Regions from separate parts of the Micromonospora chokoriensis genome, predicted to be linked through region 2. Evidence: riboswitches for the same ligand, from Rfam matches in the RefSeq annotation. Region 2 holds a riboswitch; the other holds the start of a gene.
The links. Region 2 has a riboswitch for cobalamin ahead of GA0070612_RS23945 (CbtB domain-containing protein). Riboswitches for the same ligand answer to the same signal wherever they lie in the genome.
Positions count from the first base shown of each region.

Region 1: linked by a shared signal. The riboswitch ahead of GA0070612_RS16585 (prenyltransferase/squalene oxidase repeat-containing protein) and the one ahead of GA0070612_RS23945 (CbtB domain-containing protein) in region 2 are both predicted to bind cobalamin.

Region 1 covers NZ_LT607409.1:3,517,971-3,521,630, reverse strand. The annotation lists gene GA0070612_RS16590 (prenyltransferase/squalene oxidase repeat-containing protein) at 1-1,405, opposite strand, end outside; cobalamin riboswitch at 1,500-1,615, opposite strand; cobalamin riboswitch at 1,683-1,806, shown strand; gene GA0070612_RS16585 (prenyltransferase/squalene oxidase repeat-containing protein) at 1,911-3,344, shown strand; gene GA0070612_RS16580 (HoxN/HupN/NixA family nickel/cobalt transporter) at 3,419-3,660, opposite strand, start outside.
Region 2 covers NZ_LT607409.1:5,147,756-5,151,415, reverse strand. The annotation lists gene GA0070612_RS23955 (histidine phosphatase family protein) at 40-627, opposite strand; gene GA0070612_RS23950 (CbtA family protein) at 624-1,397, opposite strand; gene GA0070612_RS23945 (CbtB domain-containing protein) at 1,388-1,591, opposite strand; cobalamin riboswitch at 1,627-1,771, opposite strand; gene GA0070612_RS23940 (amidohydrolase family protein) at 2,038-2,916, shown strand; gene GA0070612_RS23935 (ABC transporter permease) at 3,426-3,660, shown strand, end outside.

The sequences.
Region 1 (3,660 bases), 1.6 Mb from region 2:
CGGTGGCGATCCGGCCGACCAGAAAACCGGTGGCGGCGGCGGCCCGGTCGGTGACGCCCAGCACGGCGAGGGCCTGCGCGGCGTGTCCGGTCGAGTAGGTGTCGGTCAACCCCGCCCCGGTGTAGGGCTGGTAACCGCCGTCGGTCTCCTGCGCCCCGGCCAGGAACGCCTTGGCCGAGCCCAGCGCCTCGTCCTGACCGCCGAGGGCGTGCAGCGCGAGGACGGCCAGGGTCGTGGCGGCGATGTCCGGGTCGCAGAACTCGGCCGGGGCGAGCCACAGGCCACCGAAGGCGCCGCTCGCGCACTGCTGCTCGGTCAGACGAGCAACAGTCGGGGCGGGCGGGGTGACGCCGGCCCGCTTGAGCGCGAGCAGCGCTGTCGCGTGGGTCATCGGTCCGGTCGATCCGGCGAAGTCACCGGCGGCGGCGCAGCCGGCGTCGACATCGGTTACGGCGCACACCCGGTCGGTGAGCGTGGCGACCAGGTTCCGGCCGCCGAACGCGCGCGGGTCGCCGCCGGTGATCGTGGCCAGCAGGGCGAGGTTGGCGACGTTGGCGGTGTGCGGCGCGGCGGTGTCGCCGTTCGGGAAGATCGCGGCGTCGACGTGTGCCCGCAGGTAGTCGACCATCTTCGTCAGTGCCTGGTCCTGCCCGCCCGTTGCGGCCAGGGCGGTGGCGACGGCGATGCTCCGGTAGTGGTCGGCCCCGCCGTTGTCGACATGGTCGCCGTCGGTGAGCTGCCCGACCAGGTAGGTGGCGACGGCCTTGACCTGGGCCTCGGTCGGCCGCGCCGGCTCGGTCGGCCCGTCCGTCGCGGTCGGGGTGGGGGTCGGTGTCGCCGATGGTGGCGGACCGCTCGCGCGTACCGACGCGGGGGTGAACGTCGGGGCCCCGGTCGTGCCGCCGATGTCGGTGCCGCCGAAGACCCACGCTTCGACCTCACCCGGGCCGGGCCGCTGGGCCATGGCGCCGAGCGGGCTGTAGGTCCAGTGGTCCTGCCCGGCGGGGGCGATCCAGTAGGACCAGTAGGCCGACGCGGGCGGGGTCAACTGGCACGCCTCGTCGGCCGGCGTCGGGTGTTCGGCACCGGACGCGAAGTCGGGCGACCCGATGCGGCAGATGAAGCCGGGGCCGTCGTGGGCGGTGCCGGTGGTGGTGAAACCCGCCTCGTGCAGCAGGTCCAGGCCGGTGGTCGGGGTGGCGTCGCAGCCCCGCAGCAGCGGCCCACCCCACGCGCCGAAGTCGACAGCGACGATCGCGCCCTGAGTCGGGGTGCAGGACTCCAGCGGGTCGGCGAGCGCGGCGCGGGTCGGCACCACCAGCGCCACCGCGCCGAGCACCGCTGCGGCGACGGCCGCCAACCACGCCGCGGGAACCCGCGACGTTCGACTAACCAGTGGGGACATGGCGACTCTCTCGGGGGCTAGCGGCGCAGGCGCGGACGCGGACCCCGAGGACAAACCCCGGAAACCTGGCTCCGCGCCGTGTACCTCGACGGCGCTGCGGTGCACTATCCAGCCAGGTAATCCGACTCGTCCCGGTAACGGGACCTACGGCTGCGGGCCAGCGCCGGACTTTGACCGGCTTCCCCTGACTGCTGGATCGCGGCCATCGGACCACAACCGCGACCACCGCGTCAACGCAAGACCGTGTCATGTACCTAACAGCGCGCGGTAGGGGTTCCCTCCCATACCGTGACCGCGTCATCGTGTGGGGGAACCCGGTGGGAATCCGGGGCTGACGCGCAACGGTGAGGACGGTTCGCCCCGTCCCGAGCCCGACTACCCACGTGGTGACGCAGCACCTGCGGTATCCGTCCCACGCGTCCTGCGGCCGGCCCGCCCCGCTCCCGCCGGCCCGTGCCGGGCTCCGGGTCGAGGCAGCCGTGCCCCGTACCCCCAAGGAGCCCTGATGTCCTCGCGTCTTTCCTCCGGTCGTCGCCGCAGACGCCTCGCGGCTGTTCCCGCCGCCGCGCTGATCGCCACGGTCGTGGCGGTCGCAGGCGGCGCCGCACCGGCCGCCGCGACCTCGACCGCCGCGCAGATCGCCACCGCCAAGACCAACGGCGTCGCCTACCTGCGGACCCTGCAGGCCGCCGACGGGAGCTACGCCAGCGGCGGGTTGTCGAACGAGTGGGCGTTCAGCGCGTTCGCACCCGCCGGCGTCGCGGCGGTGGACGTCTACCCCTCCGGCGACACGACCAAGAACGCCCGCACCGTCTACCGCAACCAACTCTCGGCCGCGTCCTGGCCGAGCAGCACGCCGGTGGTCACCGACTACGAGCGTGGGGTCCTCAACGCCTACGCCGCCGGTATCGACCCCGCCCGGGTCTCCCCCACCCGTAACCTGATCGCCGACACCATCGCCTACTGGCAGACCGGCTCGGCCGGCTACTACGGCCCGCCGGCCAACTTCAACGGCACCGTCTTCGGCACCCTCGCCCTGGCCGGTGCGAAGACCCAGGCCGGCGCCGCCCGCGTGCCGCAGGCCCTGCTCGACCTCTCGATCACCCGGATCCGCAACAACCAGCACACCGACGGCGGCTGGACGTTCACCCAGGCCGAGGGCAATCCCACCCAACTCGCCGCGGCCAGCGACATCGACATGACCGGCGCCGCGATGGCCGCGCTCTGCGCCGCCGGAGTCCCCAACACCGACACCGACGTCGTGCAGGCCAAGAACTTCCTCAAGAGCAAGCTCGTCAACGCCTCGGGCGCGTTCAGCTCGATGTTCGGCGTCAACACCGACTCCAACGCCTGGGCCGTCTCCGGGCTCAACGCCTGCGGCATCCCGAACCAGGGCACCGACTTCACCACCACCGCCGGCAAGACCCCAATCGACTTTCTTCGCGCGCAGCAGTTGACCGGCGGCGGATTCAAGTATCTGCCCACCAACACCACCCCGTCGGCGTACGCCTCCATCGACGCGGTGCGTGCCCTGACCGGCGCGGGCTACACCGCCGCTCCCCCGACCCCGGTCACCGCCGGCGCGCCCACCTGGGTCGCGGCGAGCGGGTTCACGGCGGGCGCCGCCACCCGACTCGCCGTGATCATCGACAACGGCAGCGGCAGCATCACGCCGTGCGCGGTGACGCTGACGCCGACCGCCGCAACCACCACCCTCGGCGCCGTCCTGGACGCCGCCGTCGGCGCGGCCACCCCGAGCGGCTGCGTCACCTCTCTTCTTCCCACCAGTGGCACCGGCACCGTGACCGCGATCAACGGCCTGGCCAACAGCGGCTCTTCGACCTGGAAGGTCGCCCGCGACGGCGGCACTCCGGTCACCGCGACCCGCGGCACGGCAGTGACCGTCGGCGACACGATCTACCTGCGCTACGGCGTCTGATAGCCGCTAGTGGGATGGTCAGCGGCGGCCGAGCCGCCGCTGACCATCCGCCGGCTGATCCGCCCGCCGCCGCTTCAGGTGAGCGTGACGAGGCGGATCGCGGCGACCGAGACGAGGCCCGCGCCGAAGAGCGTGATGCCGCTGGCGGCGAGGACGGGTGCCACCCGGGTGGCCAGACCGAGAACGGCGCGGGACTGTGCGCCCCGGGTGATCAGCGAGCTACCGGCGACCGCGAGGACCCCGACGCCGAAGAGTACGACGGCCATGCCGAGGCCAAAGGTCAGGACCAGCAGCAGGGCGAAGCCGGCCCGACCGA
Region 2 (3,660 bases):
GTGCTCGTCGCGTCCGGTCAGTGAGGTGGCAGCACGATCTCAATCCACCCGGGGCGCGCCCAGCCGAAGGTGCCACCGCGCCCCACGGCCGGTGAGCCGGACGATCGCCAACGGCTCCACGTCCACCTGCCGGTACGCCGCCAACGGCAGGTCCAGGGCGTGCACGACCGCAATCCGGATGACCAGCGGGTGCGCGATCACGGTGATCCGCCGGTCGGCGCCTCGTTGTCCGTCCAACCAGCGACCGACCCGGTCCCGCACCGCGGCGACGGACTCACCGCCGTGCGGTGCGGACTCCGGTTCGGACATCCACTCGTGCAGCGCCTGCGGCTGCTCGACGGCGATCTCCTCGAAAGACCGCCCGGTCCAGTCGCCGTGGTCACAGTCCGCCAACGCCACCTCGACGGTGGGCAGCAGACCGAGTGCGCCGGCGGTAGCGGTGGCCGCCACGCCGGGACTGGACACGCAGGCATCGGGGACGCCCAGGTGTCCCCGTCGGGCCTGGGCCAGGGCGAGGGCGGCACGCAGGCCGCCCTCGTCCAGGCCGTCGTCCGGTCCGCCGAAGCGGGCCCGACGTAGGGCGGTGGTGTGCGCGTGGGCGACCAGCCGGAGGCTGGTCGCGGTCATGTGCCCGCAGGCGCGGCGGCGACCCGGCGACGTCGGTCGTGGTGCATCAGGGCCGCGAACAGCAGGCCGATCCCGGTCCACAGCACCACCTGGGTGCCGAGGGAGGCCAGCCGGAAGTCCCACAACAGCGTCGCGGGGAAGTCGGCGGGGACCTCCTGGAACGACGGAAGCACCACGTAGGCGACCACGGTGACCAGCAGGAATCCGCCGACGGCCGCAGCGACGCGCTGCCACAGCGGTGCCTGCGCGCCGACCGATCGGTAGCCCAGCGAGCCCGCCCACACCGCCACCAGACCGAGCACCACCATCAGCAGGTAGGTGACGGTGCGTTGGTTGATGGTGGCCGGATCGCCGACCGCCGGCGGGTTCGCCGGGTACTTGAGGAACGGCACGACCACCGCGCCGAGCAGCGCCGCGCCGGCCAGCAGCAGGCCCGACCGTCCGTCGTCGTAGGCCCGCCGTCGGCGCGCCAGCAGGACGTACGCCGTGGCCAGCAGGCCGCCCATCGCGGCACCGAACAGGCCGGTGGCCAGGAACAGGCCGCCGCGCTGACCGTTACGGCTGACCAGGGCATCCTCGTGGTCGTGCGCACCGAAGGCCGGCTCGGCGTGCGCCGACGCCGCCTCCTCGATGGCGATGGCCGCGTCGACGTGCGGCTCACCGGCGACATAGGCGAACGTCCCGGCGAGCAGACCGGCGATCAGGCCGGCGAGCAGGCCGCGGACGAGGACGGTGACGAACGGGGGAGTGGTGGTGGCCGTCAGTGGCACGGAACACCCAGCAGGTGCCGGCCGTCGTGCATCAGCTCGTGCAGGTACATGCCACTGCGCGACACCGCGCCCTGGTCGAAGGCGACGAGGTAGGCCAGCAACGCGAGCGCGGTGACGGTGGCCAACACCGTCCACAGCAGACGCGTGGTGCCAGCGGGATTCACCAACGGCTGGCTGGACGTGGAACTGGACATGTGATCACGAACCTCCCCGGGGATGACGCGTCCCCATCGCAAGGCTGCGGACGACCGAGCGTCCTGGCTCGCGGTCCCTCTGAAGGTGGGGGAACCGCTCACAGTGGCGCGACCGCGCCGGAATCACACCGGCTTCCCTCGCGTCGCCGCAGATAGTGGGTCGACGGTATCGGTGCCACCTCAGGCGGTCAACCCGGTCCCCGGGCAGCGCCCCCGGCTCGCCGACGTACGGGTACCGGCACATCGTCACTTCGGCCAGGCGACGGTATTCGCCCGGTCGGAGTGTCGCGGAGTTCCGGCTGGTACGCGCGTTCCGCGGCCGGCGGCCGGTCTGTTACCGCTAACATGGTCACCCTGCCAGATCGGTCGACGGCACCGGGCCGAGCCGGAGGTCCGACCAGTGGTGGAGCGGGGTGGGTGGACGTGAGCGCGCCGGGACGGGTCCGATGACGACCGGTGCGGGCGTGCGGGAGTCGGGGATCGTCGACGCGCACCATCACCTCTGGGTTCGCGCCCGGCACCCGCAGCCCTGGATCGACCCGCACACCATGGCCGCGATCGACGACGACTTCACCCCGGTCGATCTCGGCCCGGCCACCCGGGTCGCCGGAGTCACCCGGACCGTCGTCGTGCAGTCCGTCGCCGCCCGGTCGGAGACGCCGGAGCTGTTGGGGATCGCGGCGGACGACCCGCTCATCGCCGGGGTCGTCGGGTGGGTCGACCTCACCGCCGACGATGTCGTCGGGCGCCTGGAGCGACTCCGGGCGGCGCGGGGCGGCGAGCGGCTCGTCGGGATCCGCCATCTGGTCCAGTCCGAGCCGGATCCGGCCTATCTCGACCGTCCCGACGTGCGCAGGGGTGTCGCTGCGGTCGGTGCTGCCGGCCTCGCCTTCGACCTGCTCGTACGCCATCACCAGTTGCCGGCGGCCACCCGGCTCGTCCGTGACCTGCCCCAGGTCCGGTTCGTCCTGGACCACCTCGGTAAGCCGCCACTCGGGAGCGGTGGCCTCGGCGACTGGCCCCGTGACCTGCGGACGCTCGCCGCCGAACCCAACACGACGGCGAAGCTCTCCGGCCTGGTGACCGAGGTGAGCGGCAGCTCATGGACGGTGGCGGACCTGCGGCCGGCCGTCGAGCACGCACTGGAGGTGTTCGGGCCGGGCCGGCTGATGTTCGGCTCGGACTGGCCGGTGTGTCTGCTGGCCACCTCGTACACCCGCTGGGTCAGGGTCCTCGGCGACCTGCTGGAGCCGCTGACCGACGGCGAGCGCGCGGCGATCTGGCGACAGACGGCCAGTCGGGAGTACCGGCTCGCGGCGTCCTGACCCGCTTGGGGGCCGTCGGTTGACCAGCCGGGAGTTCGGCGGAGAAAGAGATGCCCTCGACCGCCACCGGGCATAGCATGTTATCGATAACATGCTCGCGATGGTCCGCCGGATCGAGCCGGAGGGCCACCCTAGGGTGCGGGGTGCGCATGGTCGTCGGGGCCGGACCTGGCAGTCCAGTGTGGACATTCGCGCCCAGAGCACCCTCGCCGACCCTCGACGGGCGTCGCCGCGCCGCTCGGCCGCACTTGTGCCGATTTGATCAGACGTATGCGCGGGGCGGTCCGGGTAACGATGTCAAAACATGGTTGTAAGACCTTGGCAATCCACGGGGGTGCATGGCATGGTAACGGCTGATCAAGGGAAACATCTGACCTATCGTGACGGTGCGGCAGGTCGACACCCGGCTCTCCCCTGCGCGGGGAGGCTCGGTCGCTCATAGGTGCTCGGCGCGACGGCGGGTCCTTCCGTCGAGCGCCGGCCCCACGATGGGGAGGTCAGGTCCGACGATGAGTACCGCCGAGGCATCCGCCGGCACGCAGCGCGGCGACATCGCCGACTGGCTCCGGGAACGGGTCTCCCACGCCGTCTCCGAGTTCACCGCCGCCACCGCGTTGGTCGTCCTGTTCGTCGCGCTGACCTTCGCGAGTCCCTACTTCCTGACGGCGGACAACCTCTTCAACATCGGGGCCCAGACGGCGGTGATCGCCATCATCGCCACCGCGCAGACGATGGTCATCATCA